DNA from 2 places in the Klebsiella sp. CSG-1 genome. Region 1 is predicted to be linked to the other one. Evidence: predicted binding sites of a transcription regulator. Region 1 holds the regulator's gene; the other holds the start of a gene.
What was found. The regulator sigma-54, encoded in region 1, starts transcription at its own class of promoters, with help from an activator protein. The targets are predictions, from matches to a motif close to GTTGGCACANNTTTCGCTNT.
Positions count from the first base shown of each region.

Region 2: a site for sigma-54 is predicted at 3,610-3,629, ahead of hydN (electron transport protein HydN). Genes of this name have one in related genera too.

Region 1 is NZ_JBWNLD010000002.1:54,559-62,132, forward strand. Features, by position in the region: gene elbB (isoprenoid biosynthesis glyoxalase ElbB) at 1-393, shown strand, start outside; gene mtgA (monofunctional biosynthetic peptidoglycan transglycosylase) at 390-1,115, shown strand; gene npr (PTS phosphocarrier protein NPr) at 1,177-1,449, opposite strand; gene rapZ (RNase adapter RapZ) at 1,446-2,300, opposite strand; gene ptsN (PTS IIA-like nitrogen regulatory protein PtsN) at 2,346-2,834, opposite strand; gene hpf (ribosome hibernation promoting factor) at 2,907-3,194, opposite strand; gene rpoN (RNA polymerase factor sigma-54) at 3,217-4,650, opposite strand; gene lptB (LPS export ABC transporter ATP-binding protein) at 4,698-5,423, opposite strand; gene lptA (lipopolysaccharide ABC transporter substrate-binding protein LptA) at 5,430-5,975, opposite strand; gene lptC (LPS export ABC transporter periplasmic protein LptC) at 5,944-6,519, opposite strand; gene kdsC (3-deoxy-manno-octulosonate-8-phosphatase KdsC) at 6,516-7,082, opposite strand; gene kdsD (arabinose-5-phosphate isomerase KdsD) at 7,097-7,574, opposite strand, start outside.
Region 2 is NZ_JBWNLD010000002.1:610,779-618,352, reverse strand. Features, by position in the region: gene AC007G_RS07475 (HoxN/HupN/NixA family nickel/cobalt transporter) at 1-805, opposite strand, end outside; gene hypF (carbamoyltransferase HypF) at 802-3,036, opposite strand; gene hydN (electron transport protein HydN) at 3,046-3,573, opposite strand; gene AC007G_RS07460 (LacI family DNA-binding transcriptional regulator) at 3,721-4,734, opposite strand; gene ascF (PTS cellobiose/arbutin/salicin transporter subunit IIBC) at 5,001-6,443, shown strand; gene AC007G_RS07450 (6-phospho-beta-glucosidase) at 6,473-7,574, shown strand, end outside.

The DNA.
Region 1 (7,574 bases):
GCGCTGATTGTCCCTGGCGGATTTGGCGCGGCGAAGAACCTCAGCAATTTTGCCTCGCAAGGGGCCGAATGCCTGATCGATAGCGACCTGAAGGCGTTGACGCTGGCGATGCATGAAGCGGGCAAGCCCCTGGGCTTTATGTGTATCGCCCCGGCGCTGCTGCCAAAAATTTTCCCGATCCCGCTGCGGATAACCATCGGCACCGATCTTGATACCGCTGAGGTGGTGGAAGAGATGGGGGCAGAACACGTTCCTTGCCCGGTCGATGATATCGTCGTCGATGAAGAGCATAAGGTGGTGACGACCCCGGCCTGGATGCTGGCGCAGAACATTGCGGAAGCGGCAAGCGGGATTGAGAAGCTGGTGGCTCGCGTGCTGGTTCTGACTGAATGAGCGTGCGTTCGGCCCCGTTGCGAATGATTAAACGCTTTTTATTGCGCATTCTGCTGATTGCGACAGCCTTTTGGGGAGGCGGCATCGCGCTGTTTAGCATACTGCCGGTGCCGTTTTCAGCCGTTATGCTCGAGCGACAAATCGGCGCATGGCTGAGCGGTGATTTTCATTATGTCGCCCATTCCGACTGGGTCGGGATGGACGAGATCTCGCCGTGGATGGGGCTGGCGGCAATCGCTGCGGAGGATCAAAAATTCCCCGAACACTGGGGTTTTGATGTATCAGCGATAGAGAAAGCGCTGGCGCACAATGAACGTCAGGAAAACCGCGTGCGCGGCGCCTCCACGCTCTCGCAGCAAACGGCGAAGAACCTGTTCTTGTGGGATGGCCGCAGCTGGTTGCGCAAAGGGCTGGAGGCAGGGTTAACGGTAGGGATTGAGACGGTATGGAGTAAAAAACGGATTCTGACCGTCTACCTGAATATCGCGGAATTTGGGGAAGGGACGTTCGGTGTCGAAGCGGCATCCCGACGCTACTTTCACAAGCCTGCGAGCAAGTTAACCGCTTCTGAAGCGGCGCTCCTGGCCGCAGTATTGCCCAACCCGATTCGCTTTCGCGCCGATGCGCCGTCCGGCTATGTCCGCAGTCGGCAGGCGTGGATCCTGCGTCAGATGCGTCAGTTAGGCGGAGAAGGATTTATGCAGGCGAACAAGCTGAAGTGAGGTCACGACAGAAACAATAGCCCCGGTCAGCGTTGTACAGCCGGGGAAGAGGCGGGAATGCTTAGTCTTCGTCAAAACCGGCGTTGAACAGCGCGATAACCGCTGCCAGCGCCTCGACTTCCTGCGGACCGTTGGCTTCAATCTCGATTTGCCGACCTTTGGCTGAGTCGAGCATCAGCAGGGCAATGACGCTATTGGCTTCCGCTTCCGTCCCCTCGTCGTTGCGCAGCAGGACTTCCGCATCATAATTCTGCATCAGCTCAAACAACTTCATCGCCGGGCGGGCATGCATCCCCAGCTTATTGGTGATTTCAACGATCTGCTTTACGGTCATGATTTGCGTTTTTCCAGCGTCCGATGGCGAGACTGCACGTTCTTACCGCGTGAGCGGAAGTAATCAGCCAGCTGTTCGGCAATGTAGACCGAACGGTGTTTACCGCCGGTACAACCAATCGCCACCGTCAGATAGCTGCGATTATTGGTTTCCAGCATCGGTAACCATAGCTCAAGATAGCTGCGGGTCTGGTAAATAAAATTGTGAACTTCCGTGTGCCGGTCAAGGAAGGCGGCCACCGGTTTATCCAGACCGGTCATTGGACGCAGTTTCGGATCCCAGTGCGGGTTTGGCAGGAAGCGTACGTCAAAGACGTAATCGGCATCAATCGGAATACCGTGCTTAAAGCCAAAGGATTCAAAGACCATGGTCAGCTCACGTTCGCGCTTGCCGAGCAGACGGGTACGGAGCATTTCCGCCAGCTCATGTACCGACATCTCTGAAGTATCGACGATCAGGTCGGCGCGGGAACGCAGCGGCTCCAGCAGGGCGCTCTCTTCGTCAATCGCGCTTTCCAGCGACAGATTTTTGCTTGATAGCGGATGCAGACGACGGGTGTCGCTGTAGCGGCGGATCAGCGTATTGCGGTCAGCATCAAGGAACAGCAGCTGAGGGGAAAATGCCTCAGGCAGATTTTTCATCGCCTGTTCAAAGATCTCTGGCGATTCCGGCATGTTACGCACGTCAATGCTGACGGCGGCAGAGATGTTTCTGTCGGCCAGCGATCTCGCCAGCTCAGGCAACAGCACTACCGGCAGGTTATCTACGCAGTAGAAGCCCATATCTTCCAGCGCCCGCAGAGCGACGGATTTCCCCGAGCCTGAGCGGCCGCTGACGATCATCAGTACCATGTACCGTTTCTCCTCAGTACGATAAAGGGTAGGGGGCGACGGCCGTTATACGTCATCGTTGCTTCCTGCTTCGGTGATGATCTCATACAGCTCTTCATCGCTTTGCGCCGCACGCAGGCGGCGGCAAATCGTTTTATCCGCCAGTCGTTTTGCGACCAGCGACAGCGTATGCAGATGGGTTTTGGTCTGGTCAGCCGGGACCAGAAGCGCAAACAGCAGATCGACCGGCTGGTTGTCGATGGCATCAAAGGCGATCGGAGTCTCCAGCTGGACAAACACGCCGACGGCGCGCAGCGTATCCTCTTCGAGTTTGCCGTGCGGAATGGCAATCCCGTTGCCAATCCCGGTACTGCCCATTTTCTCGCGGGTAAGGATCGCCTCAAACACCACCTGCGGTGGCAAACCTAACTGTTTTGCTGCCAGTTCACTGATGATTTCCAGCGCGCGCTTTTTGCTCTGGCAGTGAACCTGGCTACGGGTACATTCCTGGTTAAGGACGTTGCTCAGTTGTAGAGCCGAATCGTTGTTCATCATAATTTCACCTGAGCGCGCCCCTCGCCTGCCGCCGATGAAAGCCGGCAGCAGGCAAGGGCGGCGCCCGGACAATTAGTGTTGTTTTAGTTTATCTTTATGTTTTGTTAACTGTCTTGCCAGCTTATCGATGAGTCCATCGATAGCGGCATACATAACCTGCCCTTCCGCACTGGCATGGATTTCGCCACCGTTGACATGCAGATTGGCATCCGCAATTTGCGTCACCTTCTCTACTTTTAACACAATATAGACCTGATTGATCCTGTCGAAAAACTGCTCCAGCTTGCTGAACTTCGCATTAACGAATTCACGCAGTGCAGGGGTGATCTCGACGTTGTGTCCTGTAATGTTGAGCTGCATAGTGTCTTCCTTATCGGTTGTATCAAACCAGTTGTTTACGCTGGTTAGATGGCGGAATGGATAAAGACTCTCGGTACTTAGCGACGGTACGACGTGCCACCATGATACCCTGTTCGGACAGGATGGTGGTCAGCTTACTGTCACTCAACGGCTTCGCGGGATTCTCCGCGGCGATTAACTTCTTCACCAGCGCACGAATGGCCGTCGACGATGCCTCGCCGCCGCCTTCCGTATTCACGTGGCTGGAAAAGAAATATTTCAGCTCAAAAATACCGCGCGGACTGTGCAGATATTTTTGGGTGGTAACGCGTGAAATGGTGGATTCATGCATTTCGACGGCCTGAGCAATATCCGCCAGCACCATCGGTTTCATGAACTCTTCACCCTGATCGAAGAAGGCCTGCTGCTGTTCGACGATGCAGCGGCTGACGCGCAGCAGCGTATCATTGCGGCTTTCCAGACTCTTGATCAGCCAGCGAGCTTCCTGCAGGTTGCTGCGGATAAACTGGCTGTCTGCATCATTGCGCGCGCTGTTGCCCATGGCCGCGTAATGCTGATTAATCTTCAGGCGTGGGATGCTGTCGGAGTTAAGCTCCACTACCCAGCGACCGCTGACCTTACGTACCAGTACGTCGGGAATGACGTATTCCGGTTCGCTGGTCTGGATCGACTGACCGGGGCGCGGATCGAGGGACTGGATGAGATTAACGGCTTCTTTCAGCACCTCTTCTTTCAGTCGGGTGACGCGCATCAGGGAGCGGAAATCATGGTTGGCGAGCAGATCGAGATGATCGCTGATGATCAGTCGGGCTTCTTCCAGCCACGGCGTCTCTTTGGCATATTGGGAAAGCTGAACCAGCAGACAGTCGCGCAGATCTTTTGCCGCGACGCCGACCGGGTCAAAGCGCTGAATACGCTTTAGCACCGCTTCAACTTCTTCGAGACCAATTTCGTCATCGTCGATACTCTCGACAATATCTTCCAGCCGAATGGTGAGATAGCCGGTGTCATCAACGGCATCGACAATCGACGTGGCGATGGCGCGGTCGGTGTCGGTAAACGGCGTCAGTTCAACCTGCCACATCAGGTAATCCTGCAGGCTTTGGGTCGTTTCGCCTTGATAGACAGGCAGTTCGTCGTCCTGGTAGTCAACGCCGTTTCCGGACGGAGTGCCAGCGGTGTAGATTTCATCCCAGCTGGCGTCGAGCGGCAGCTCTTCCGGCATATCTTTTTGTTCAAGAGCGTCGACGGTGTCCAGCGATTCGCGGTCCTCGACCTCTTTGGTTTCTACCTCTTCGTGAAGATCGGTTTGCTCAAGCAGCGGATTACTCTCCAGCGCCTGCTGGAGTTCTTGCTGGAGTTCTAACGTGGACAGCTGCAGCAAGCGAATAGCCTGTTGCAGTTGTGGCGTCATGGCAAGCTGTTGGCTTAGCCTTAATTGCAAACCTTGCTTCATATTCAGGGCTAATATCTCCGGCTAAAACGTCTGTAACCTCTACCCTATCAGAGTCTGAAGTCTTCCCCAAGATACACGCGCTTAACCTGCTCGTCTTCAAGGATTTGCTGCGGGGTGCCGTGGGCGATCAGATGACCCTGGCTGACGATATAGGCGCGTTCGCAGACGGCCAGCGTCTCCCTGACGTTATGGTCGGTGATCAGCACGCCAAGACCACTGTCGCGCAGATGCTCGATAATGCGTTTGATATCAATAACGGAAATGGGGTCAACCCCGGCAAAAGGCTCATCCAGCAGAATGAATTTCGGATTAGCGGCCAGCGCGCGGGCGATTTCAACGCGGCGGCGTTCACCGCCGGACAGCGCCTGACCGAGGCTGTCGCGCAGATGCTCGATGTGAAATTCTTCCATCAGCTCTTTCGCGCGGTCTTCACGCTGCTCGCTGCTGAGATCGTCACGAATCTGCAACACCGCCATTAAATTATCGTACACGCTCAGGCGGCGGAAAATGGAGGCTTCCTGCGGCAGATAGCCGATACCCCGACGCGCGCGGGCATGCAGCGGCAGCAGGCTGATATCTTCATCGTCGATGATAATGTTGCCAGCGTCGCGCGGTACAATGCCGACCACCATGTAGAAGGTCGTGGTTTTACCGGCGCCGTTCGGCCCGAGGAGGCCAACGATCTCGCCAGAGTTGACGGTCAGACTGACATCTTCCACCACGCGGCGGCCTTTATACGCCTTGGCGAGATTCTTTGCGGTTAATGTTGCCATAACGAATTAGTTACCCTTCTTTTGCTGGTTGGTGCTTTTGTCTTGCAGCTGCGAAGGAACCAGAACCGTCGTCACGCGTCCGCCTTTATTGCTGAACGCCTGCATTTTCTGCTCTTTCACCAGATAGGTGATTTTGTCGCCCTGGATGTTACTGTCGAGCTGATCCAGGTGCGCGTTGCCGGTCAGCACCACAAAATCATTCTGCAATTCATAGTGCATTTTCTGCGCGCGGCCTTTCACCGGCTTGCCGTTGTCCTGCATCTGGTAGAAGGTTGCCGGATTACCGTAACCGTCGATCACTTCTTTACCTTTTTCACCGCCAGGACGGGTCACCACCACCTTATCGGCGTTGATTTTAATGGTTCCCTGGGTGACGACGACATTACCGGTGAAGGTAACGACATTACCCTGCATATCCAGTGACTGCTGATCGGATTCGATGTGAATCGGTTGATCGGTATCGCCGGTTTTTGCCAGTGCCGGCAGGCTGGCGGCCAGTAAGGCGCTGGCGAGCGCAACCTTAAGGCTGAGTTTGTTTGTTCTGAATTTCATAAGAGGTTCTAACCTTTTCAATCAGCTCGGCAGTTTTGCTGCGTAAATTTCCGCGCATTTTCAGGCCGCTGGAATTAAATGTCGTCCCGTACAACGTCACCATGTCATCAGAGGTAACATCTTGCGTCACCAGGTTTATCTGGGCGTTATCCGTCGTAATTTTGCGCAATTGAGAGTCCGCGCTCAGCGCGTCCACCTCGACGTTTCCGTAAAGATACAGCATGCGATCTTTAGTCAGTTTGGCTTTATCCGCTTTGATAGACCAGGTGGGTACCTTGTTGGTATCAAACGTGGTCATCACCGGTTTGGTGAACCACGATACTTCCTGGGCGGAAAAATACTCCACATGCTCGGCGATTAAGCGGTAGTTAAGCGCCCCTTCCGGGCTGTAAACAACGGTGTCGGTATGTTCACTGGTATAGGTCGGGTCATCAGGACCGATCTCTTGCTGAATGGTATCGTCCGTACCCGCCAGATTCAGGCCGATCAGAATAAGCGCGACCAGCGATAGTAAAATGATAACCCAACGTCTGGTTTTACTCATATTGATTGCCCTTTGGCCTCATCCAGCTTGCCCTGCGCCAATAGTAACAAATCGCAGACTTCGCGTACCGCCCCGCGTCCACCGTCGATGCGGGTAACATAATCCGCTCGCGGTATCAGTAGCGGGTGCGCATCCGCCACTGCCACGCTTAAGCCGACCTCGGCCATCACCGGCCAGTCGATAAGATCATCGCCGATGTAGGCCACTTCGTCCGGACGAACGGCCAGCTTGCTCAATAATTCGCGAAATGCCAGCAGTTTATCGGACTGCCCCTGATACAGGTGCGTAATGCCCAGCGTCTGACAACGATCTTCTACCAGTTTAGCTTTTCGTCCGGTAATAATCGCGACTTCAATACCTGAGGTCAGCGCGCAGCGAATCCCGTAACCGTCGCGAACATTAAACGCCTTCAGCTCTTCACCGCTGTTGCCCATGTAGATAAGACCGTCGGACAGCACGCCGTCTACGTCGAGAATCAATAAACGGATCTTCGCCGCCCGATCGATAAACTCAGGGCTTACTGGCCCGTAGCAGGTTTCCTGCAGAGCATCAGCATTATTCATTATTTTATCCTTACTTACACTACGCCTGCGCGCAGGAGATCGTGCATATGTACCACACCCAACAGGCGGTCGCCATCGGCAACTAACACACAGGTGATATGGCGAGATTGCATCAGGTTCAGCGCATCGACGGCAAGAATACCGGGGCGAATGCGAATGCCGCCCGGCGTCATGACGTCAGCGATACGGGCATTACGCATATCGACACCGGTATCAAATACCCGGCGCAGGTCGCCATCGGTGAAAATACCGATGATGTTCATGTCATCATCACAGATAGCCGTCATGCCTAAATTTTTACGCGTGATTTCCAGCAGCGCATCACGCAAGGTGGCCTGCACATTGACGTGCGGGATTTCATCACCGGTATGCATAATATCATTGACCCGCAGCAACAGCTTACGGCCCAGTGCGCCGCCAGGGTGCGACAGCGCAAAATCTTCAGCGGTAAAGCCGCGCGCTTCCAGCAGAGCAACCGCCAGCGCATCGCCC
Region 2 (7,574 bases), 560 kb from region 1:
CCGACGTACCGGTAATGGTCATATTGTAATAGAGCTTGCGCTGCGGTTTGCTAAACGCCCAGCCGTAGGCGCCGACCATCAGCACATTATCGAGGGTATCCACCAGCGCCATGCCGCTGGCAAACAGCGCCGGAAAGACCATGATCGACCAGATGGACATGCCGCTTGACGCGCTGGCGGCAGAAATCCCCAGTACGCCGATCTCTGTCGCGGTATCAAAACCGAGGCCGAACAAAAAGCCGACCAGGTACATCTGCCAGCTGCGACTAATCAGGCGGAAGGTTTTACCGAACAGCCAGCTCATCATGCCGCCGCCGGCCGCCACCTCATCGCTCACCTTGCCGCCTCTCTTCCACGCGCGAAAACTGCGCCAGACGCTGCGTAAAATCACCAGGTTGATAAACGCCATCAGCAATAAAAACAGCGCCGAGATCGCTGTGCCAATCACGCTGCCGGTATCGTGAAGCCAGTTCATCTGCTGGCCGAAAGCGGTGGCGGTCGCGGCAATCGCCGCCGAAGCCAGCACCACAATCGACGAGTGGCCAAACGAAAACCAGGCTCCGACGGCAAAAGGCCGCCGCCCCTGTTGCATCATTTTGCGGGTGACGCTGTCGATCGCCGCGATATGGTCGGCATCGACCGCATGGCGCAATCCGTACCCCCAGGCCAGCAGACTCGCCGCCATCAGCGCGCCGCTATCGCCAAACGCCTGCCAGGCCCAACCCCAGGCGAGCAGATTTGCCACAATCAGTCCCAGCACCAGCGCAGCGGCACGCGGCTGCTGGCGTAAAATTGTCACGATCATGATGATATCCTGTGAGCCTGCCGACGGGCCGCGGCCACGACCGCCTGACCAAACGCGATTGCCCCATCTCCGGCAGGTAGCTGCTGCGGAAACAGCAGAGTAAAATCCGCCAGATAAAAGGTCAATCGTGAGACCAGCAGCCGGTTATGCAACACGCCGCCGCTGAATGCCAACGTAGTCATCCCGCGCGACATTGCACAATCGCGCGCCATCTCTGCCACTCCGCGGGCCAGCGCATCGTGAAAAGCCCAGGCTTTTTGTTCACGGCTCGCCCGCCACCCCAGCCACTGCGGCCAGAACGCGGCCAGATCCAGCTCCCCCGCCTGCCACGGCAGGCGAACAGGATGCGCAACGCCATCGCAGGCGGTGGCCAACGCCTCCAGCCGGCAGGCCGCCTCCCCCTCATAGCTCAGGCTATCCGGCGCGCAGCCCAGCGCGCAGGCCACCGCATCGAACAGGCGCCCGCAGGATGACGCCTTCGGCGCATTCATTCCCCGCTCAATAGCCCGCGCCAGCAGCGGCCAGTTGTGCTGGCGCAGCGCCGCGGTTTGCGCATCGTTTTGCCAGTCGTCAACGTAGGCCAGGCAGTGGGCCAGCAAATTACGCCACGGTTGACGAGCCGCCAGATCGCCGCCGGGGAGCGCCACCGCTGGCAGTCCGCCCAGGCGTTCGCACTGCCGGTAATTCACCCGCAGGCACTCGCCGCCCCACAGCGCGCCGTTTTCCCCCATGCCGATACCGTCGAGGACCACGGCAATCACATCGCCGCCATCCAGCGGCCAGCCGTGTTCCGCCAGGCAGGCGGCGGCATGAGCATGGTGATGCAGGACGCGCTCAACCGGCAGCGCCAACGAGGCCGCCCACTGCGTCGAACGGTAGCCCGGATGCGCATCGCTGACCACCAGACTGGGGGTAAAGCCATAAACCGCCTGCATCAGACGCCGCGCCTGATGCCACTGCTGTTCTACGCCTTCATCGCCGAGGTCGCCGAAGTGCTGACTCACTACCGCCTGCTCTCCGCGCGCCAGACAAAAGGTATTTTTCATATCGGCGCCGAGGCACAGCAGCGGCGGCACGTCGTGAAACCCCGGCGGTAACGGCATTGCGTCAGGCACATAGCCCCGCGAACGCCGTAGCATTTCACCACTTTGCCGCATCACCGAGTCGTCCATCCGCTGCACGATATCGCGGTTGTGCAGCAGAAAGCCATCGGCAATCCCGGCCAAATCGCGCAGCGCATCGGCGTTGGCGATCGCCGGCGGCCGCCCGCTCAGGTTGCCGGAGGTCATCACCAGAGGGCGCGCCAACGCCTGCAAAACCAGATGCTGCAACGGATTAGATGGCAGCATCACCCCCACTTCACTCAGCGCTGGCGCAATGTCGTCACACAGGCCATCGACCTGCGATTTCTCTATCAATACGATGGGCGCCGCGGGTGAAGTCAGTAACGCCTGCGCCGCTTCCGCCAGGCCATCCGCCGCCGGCAGCATCACCGCCAGCGGCTTTGCCGGACGATGTTTGCGTGCGCGTAACGCCGCCACCGCGCGCGGATTGCCGGCATCGCACACCAGATGAAAACCGCCCACGCCCTTGATGGCGACAATCTGCCCGGCCTGTAGCTGATGAATCGCCGCCTGCAATGCCGCTTCTCCGACCAGCGACTCGCCTTGCGCGCGCCACTCCAGACGCGGGCCGCAGTCGGCGCAGGCTACCGGCTGAGCATGAAAACGTCGGTCGCCAGGGTGGCGGTACTCGGCCTCGCAGCGCGGACAGAGCGGAAAAGGAGCCATCGAGGTAAAGGGGCGGTCATAGGGCATCGCGCGAATAATGGTGAAACGCGGCCCACAGTGAGTACAGTTAATAAACGGGTAGCGATAGCGGCGCTCCTGCGGATTGTTCATCTCCGCCAGGCACGCCGGGCAGGTGGCCGCATCGGGCACAATCTGGGTACGCATACTTCCGCCGCCGCTTTCGCGGATGGCGAAATCCTGCGGCGGCGTACGCCAGTGAAACGGCCGGGTTTCCACGCTGTCGATACGCGCCAGCGGCGGGCAGCGGCGGGTCAGCGCGGCGAGAAACGCCGCCTCATCGCCCAACAGGCGCACCAGTACGCCGTCACCGTCGTTACATACGTCGCCGCAGCGAGCTGACTGCTGCGCCAGCTGCCAGACAAAGGGGCGGAAGCCCACCCCCTGCACTTTACCGCGAATGCGAATCTGCACCCCGTTCATCGTGCCGCCTTACCAGGCCAGCGCCGTACGACGACGTTTTTCGATATTCATCTGCTCAAGCTTATTGCGGTCCACGCAAATCAGCGCATGCGTCGGGCAGGCCTCTATACAGGCGGGGCCCTCCTCCCGGTGATGGCAAAGATCGCATTTATTGGCTTCCGCTTTTTCCGCCATCACGTTCAGCCCGGCACCGCTATGACGAATCACCGGACGCACCACCACCTCCATCGCGCCGTACGGACAGGCCACCACGCAGGTTTTGCAGCCGATGCAGCGCTCCTGCATCACGTGAATAAAGCCTTTATCCCTGGCGATCGCGCCGTTCGGACAGACGTTGGCGCACGGCGCGTCTTCACATTGGCGGCAGGCGGTCGCCGTCGAGACGTTGACGCCTTTGATCACATGGATACGCGGTAAGAAGGATTTTGGCGTCAGCGCGGCGCAGTCCTGATTTTCCTGATGAGAGACCACGCAGGCCACTTCACAGGTGCGGCAGCCGATGCATTTGCTCGCGTCGGCAATAATGAAACGGTTCATCCATTTCTCCAGCAGTAAGAAGGTTACGCGGCGGAGTATGCATAATACGTTCCAACTTTTATCGCACTGATAATAAAGGAAATGAATCACATATAGGCGGGGAACAGATTCTGTCATCGTCACATCTGACGATGACAGATGACGACGTCAGGCGAACGGTCCCGGGGCAATAGAGTCACGTTCAAGCAGCTCGCCGGGGAAGGTTTGCTGATATTTTAAATCACCGCCGTCGAGCATAAAGATCAGTCGGTTAATGCTCTCCTTGATCATCTCCGTCACCGGTATCTTGACGCTGGAGAGCGCCGGAACCATATACGGCGCCAACACGATATCATCGAAGCCGATGACCGAGACCTGTTGCGGAATCCGCACGCCCTGCTGATGTAGCTGCTTCATCGCGCCAATTGCCATGTCGTCATTGCTCGCCACCAGCGCACTGTAACGGGCATCGCGCTGACGCAGCGTCTCTACGCCAGCAGCGCCGCTTTCCGGGGTCCATTTGCCCTCAACGATCAGGTCATTATGCAGCGAAATCCCGTGTTTCGTCAGCGCATCTTTATAGCCGGAAAGGCGTTCAATCCCGGTAGGCGAATCCAGCGAGCCGGTGATAAACGCGATATCACGATGGCCGTGGGCAATCAGTTTTTCGACCGCCGTAAACGCCGAGGCTTTTTGATCGGACCAGACGCAGTGGCTGGCGTTGCGCCGCAGTCGGCGGTTGAGCACCATAATCGGCTGCGGCTGGTTTTCTACGATTTCATCCATTTCATCAACGCTGAGAAAACGCGGATAGATGATAATGGCATCGCAGCGCAGGTCGAGCAGGTACTGGATCGCCTCGCGCTCTTCTTCCGCGCTGTGCTTGCCGTCGGCCAGAATCAGCTGCCGTCCCTTGTCTTCCGTCATCCGCGCAACGTGAAACAACAACTCGCTAAAATAGACCCCGTGATAAAGGGTGTTGGTTACCACCAGCCCCAGCGTCTGGCTCTTTTTGGTAGCCAGATTACGCGCCAGCAGATTGGGCCGGTAGCCGCTTTCCGCTACGGCCTGAAATACGCGATCTTTCGTTTCCTGGCTGACATAGCCGTTGCCCGACAGTACCCGGGAAACGGTCGCCTTCGATACTCCCGCGCGTTTCGCCACCTCCAGCATCGTTGCCATGTTGTTCTTCCTGTTGCAAAAGATGCCCGCAGTGTACTGCACGCCTCGCCGTTTTACAGCTTTGACTCGCGCGCAGCGCAGATTCTTTTTCATTTCACATAGCGATCAAAATCACAAAACTTAAAAATGATTTTTTTAGATCTTGTTAGAACAAATGAAACTCATCATGATTTTGTGGAACCGGTTTCCTATATATCCCTGATAGCGCACGATCCTCAGGTGCGATAACCAGCCAGTACCCTATTGATTAAACAGGATAAAATCCGATGTCTAAAAATTACGCAGCCCTGGCAAAGCAAATTCTGACGGCAACAGGTGGGGCGGATAACATCACGGCAGTCACCCACTGTATGACCCGTCTGCGTTTTGTGGTCAAAGATGATGCGCGGGTGGACAGCGCCGCGCTGAAAAGCCTGAAAGGCGTTCTTGGCGTGGTGCGCAGCGACAATCAGTGTCAGGTGATCATCGGCAATACGGTATCGCAGGCGTTTCGCGAAGTGGTCAATCTGCTGCCGGACAATATGCGCCCCGCGGAACCTCAGGGAAAACCGCCGCTGACGTTAAAACGTATCGGCGCCGGGATCCTCGATGCGCTGATCGGCACCATGTCACCGCTGATCCCTGCCATCATCGGCGGATCGATGGTCAAACTGCTGGCGATGATCCTCGAGATGAGCGGCGTCCTGCCTAAAGGTTCGCCCACGCTGACCATTTTGACCGTTATCGGCGACGGCGCCTTTTTCTTCCTGCCGCTGATGGTCGCCGCCTCTGCGGCGGTAAAATTCAAAACCAATATGTCGCTGGCGATTGCCATTGCCGGGGTGCTGGTCCATCCGAGCTTTATTGAGCTGATGGCAAAAGCGGCCCAGGGTGAGCACGTCGAGTTCGCCTTTATTCCGGTGACAGCGGTGAAATACACCTATACCGTCATTCCGGCGCTGGTGATGACCTGGTGCCTGTCATATATCGAACGCTGGGTCGATCGCATTACTCCGGCGGTGACGAAAAACTTCCTCAAGCCGATGCTGATCGTGCTGATCGCCGCTCTGCTGGCGATCCTGCTGATAGGGCCGCTCGGGATCTGGATCGGCAGCGCCATCTCCGCGCTGGTGTACACCATTCATAGCTATCTGGGCTGGCTGTCGGTGGCCATTATGGGCGCCCTGTGGCCGCTGCTGGTGATGACCGGGATGCACCGCGTTTTCACCCCGACCATTATTCAGACCATTGCGGAAACCGGTAAAGAAGGGATGGTGATGCCGTCAGAAATCGGCGCCAACCTGTCGCTGGGCGGCTCATCGCTGGCGGTAGCCTGGAAAACTAAAAATCCGGAGCTGCGCCAGACTGCGCTGGCGGCCGCGGCCTCCGCCATTCTGGCCGGTATCTCCGAACCGGCGCTGTACGGTGTCGCGGTGCGGCTCAAACGTCCGCTCATCGCCAGCCTGATCAGCGGCTTCATCTGCGGTGCGGTGGCCGGTATTGCCGGGCTTGCCAGCCACTCGATGGCGGCGCCGGGCCTGTTCACCAGCGTCCAGTTCTTTGACCCGGCTAACCCGATGTCTATCGTCTGGGTCTTCGGCGTGATGGCGCTGGCGGTGGTGCTCTCATTCGTACTGACGCTGCTGCTCGGCTTTGAAGATATCCCGGTAGAAGAGGCCGCAGCCGATGCCAGAGCGCGCCAGACCACGACCCGACCATCACACGTCTGAACACTATTTTTTTGCAAGCGAGGTAACGCATGTCGACTTTTCCACACGGGTTTTTATGGGGCGGCGCGCTGGCCGCAAACCAGTCTGAAGGGGGGTATCTCGAGGGCGGCAAAGGGCTGACCACCGTGGATACGCTGCCCCACGGCGCGAACCGCATGCCGGTTAAGCTCGGGCTGGAGAAGCGTTTTCAGCTGCGTGACGATGAATTTTACCCGAGCCACGAGGCCATCGATTTTTATCATCGCTACAAAGAAGATATCGCCCTGATGGCTGAGATGGGCTTTAGCGTCTTTCGCACCTCAATTGCCTGGAGCCGCCTGTATCCCAACGGCGATGAGCTGGAGCCGAATCAAGAAGGGATCGCCTTTTATCGCTCGCTGTTTGAAGAGTGCAAAAAGTACGGGATTGAGCCGCTGGTAACCCTTTGCCACTTCGATGTGCCGATGCATCTGGTCATTGAATACGGTTCATGGCGCAATCGTAAAATGGTGGAGTTCTTTACCCGCTACGCCCGCACCTGCTTTGAAGCCTTCGACGGGCTGGTGAAATACTGGCTCACCTTCAACGAAATCAACATCATGCTCCATAGTCCCTACTCCGGCGCCGGATTGGTGTTTGAAGAGGGAGAGAACCAGGAGCAGGTGAAGTACCAGGCGGCTCACCACGAGCTGGTGGCCAGCGCGCTGGCCACCCAAATCGCCCACGAGGTTAACCCGCACAACCAGGTCGGCTGTATGCTGGCGGGCGGCAATTTTTATCCCTGGTCCTGTAAGCCGGAAGATGTGTGGATGGCGCTGGAAAAGGACCGGGAGAACCTGTTCTTTATCGATGTTCAGGCGCGCGGCGCCTACCCGGTATGGGCAGCGCGGGTATTCCGTGAAAAAGGGGTCGTGATCGCCAAAGAGCCGGGCGATGACGAGATTCTCAAGCATACCGTGGATTTTGTCTCTTTCAGCTATTACGCCTCGCGCTGTGCCTCAGCAGAGATGAATGCGCATAACACCAACGCTGCCAATATCGTTAAATCACTGAAGAACCCGCATATTCAGGCCAGTGAATGGGGCTGGGGCATTGACCCGCTCGGCCTGCGCATCACTATGAATATGATGTATGACCGCTATCAGAAGCCGC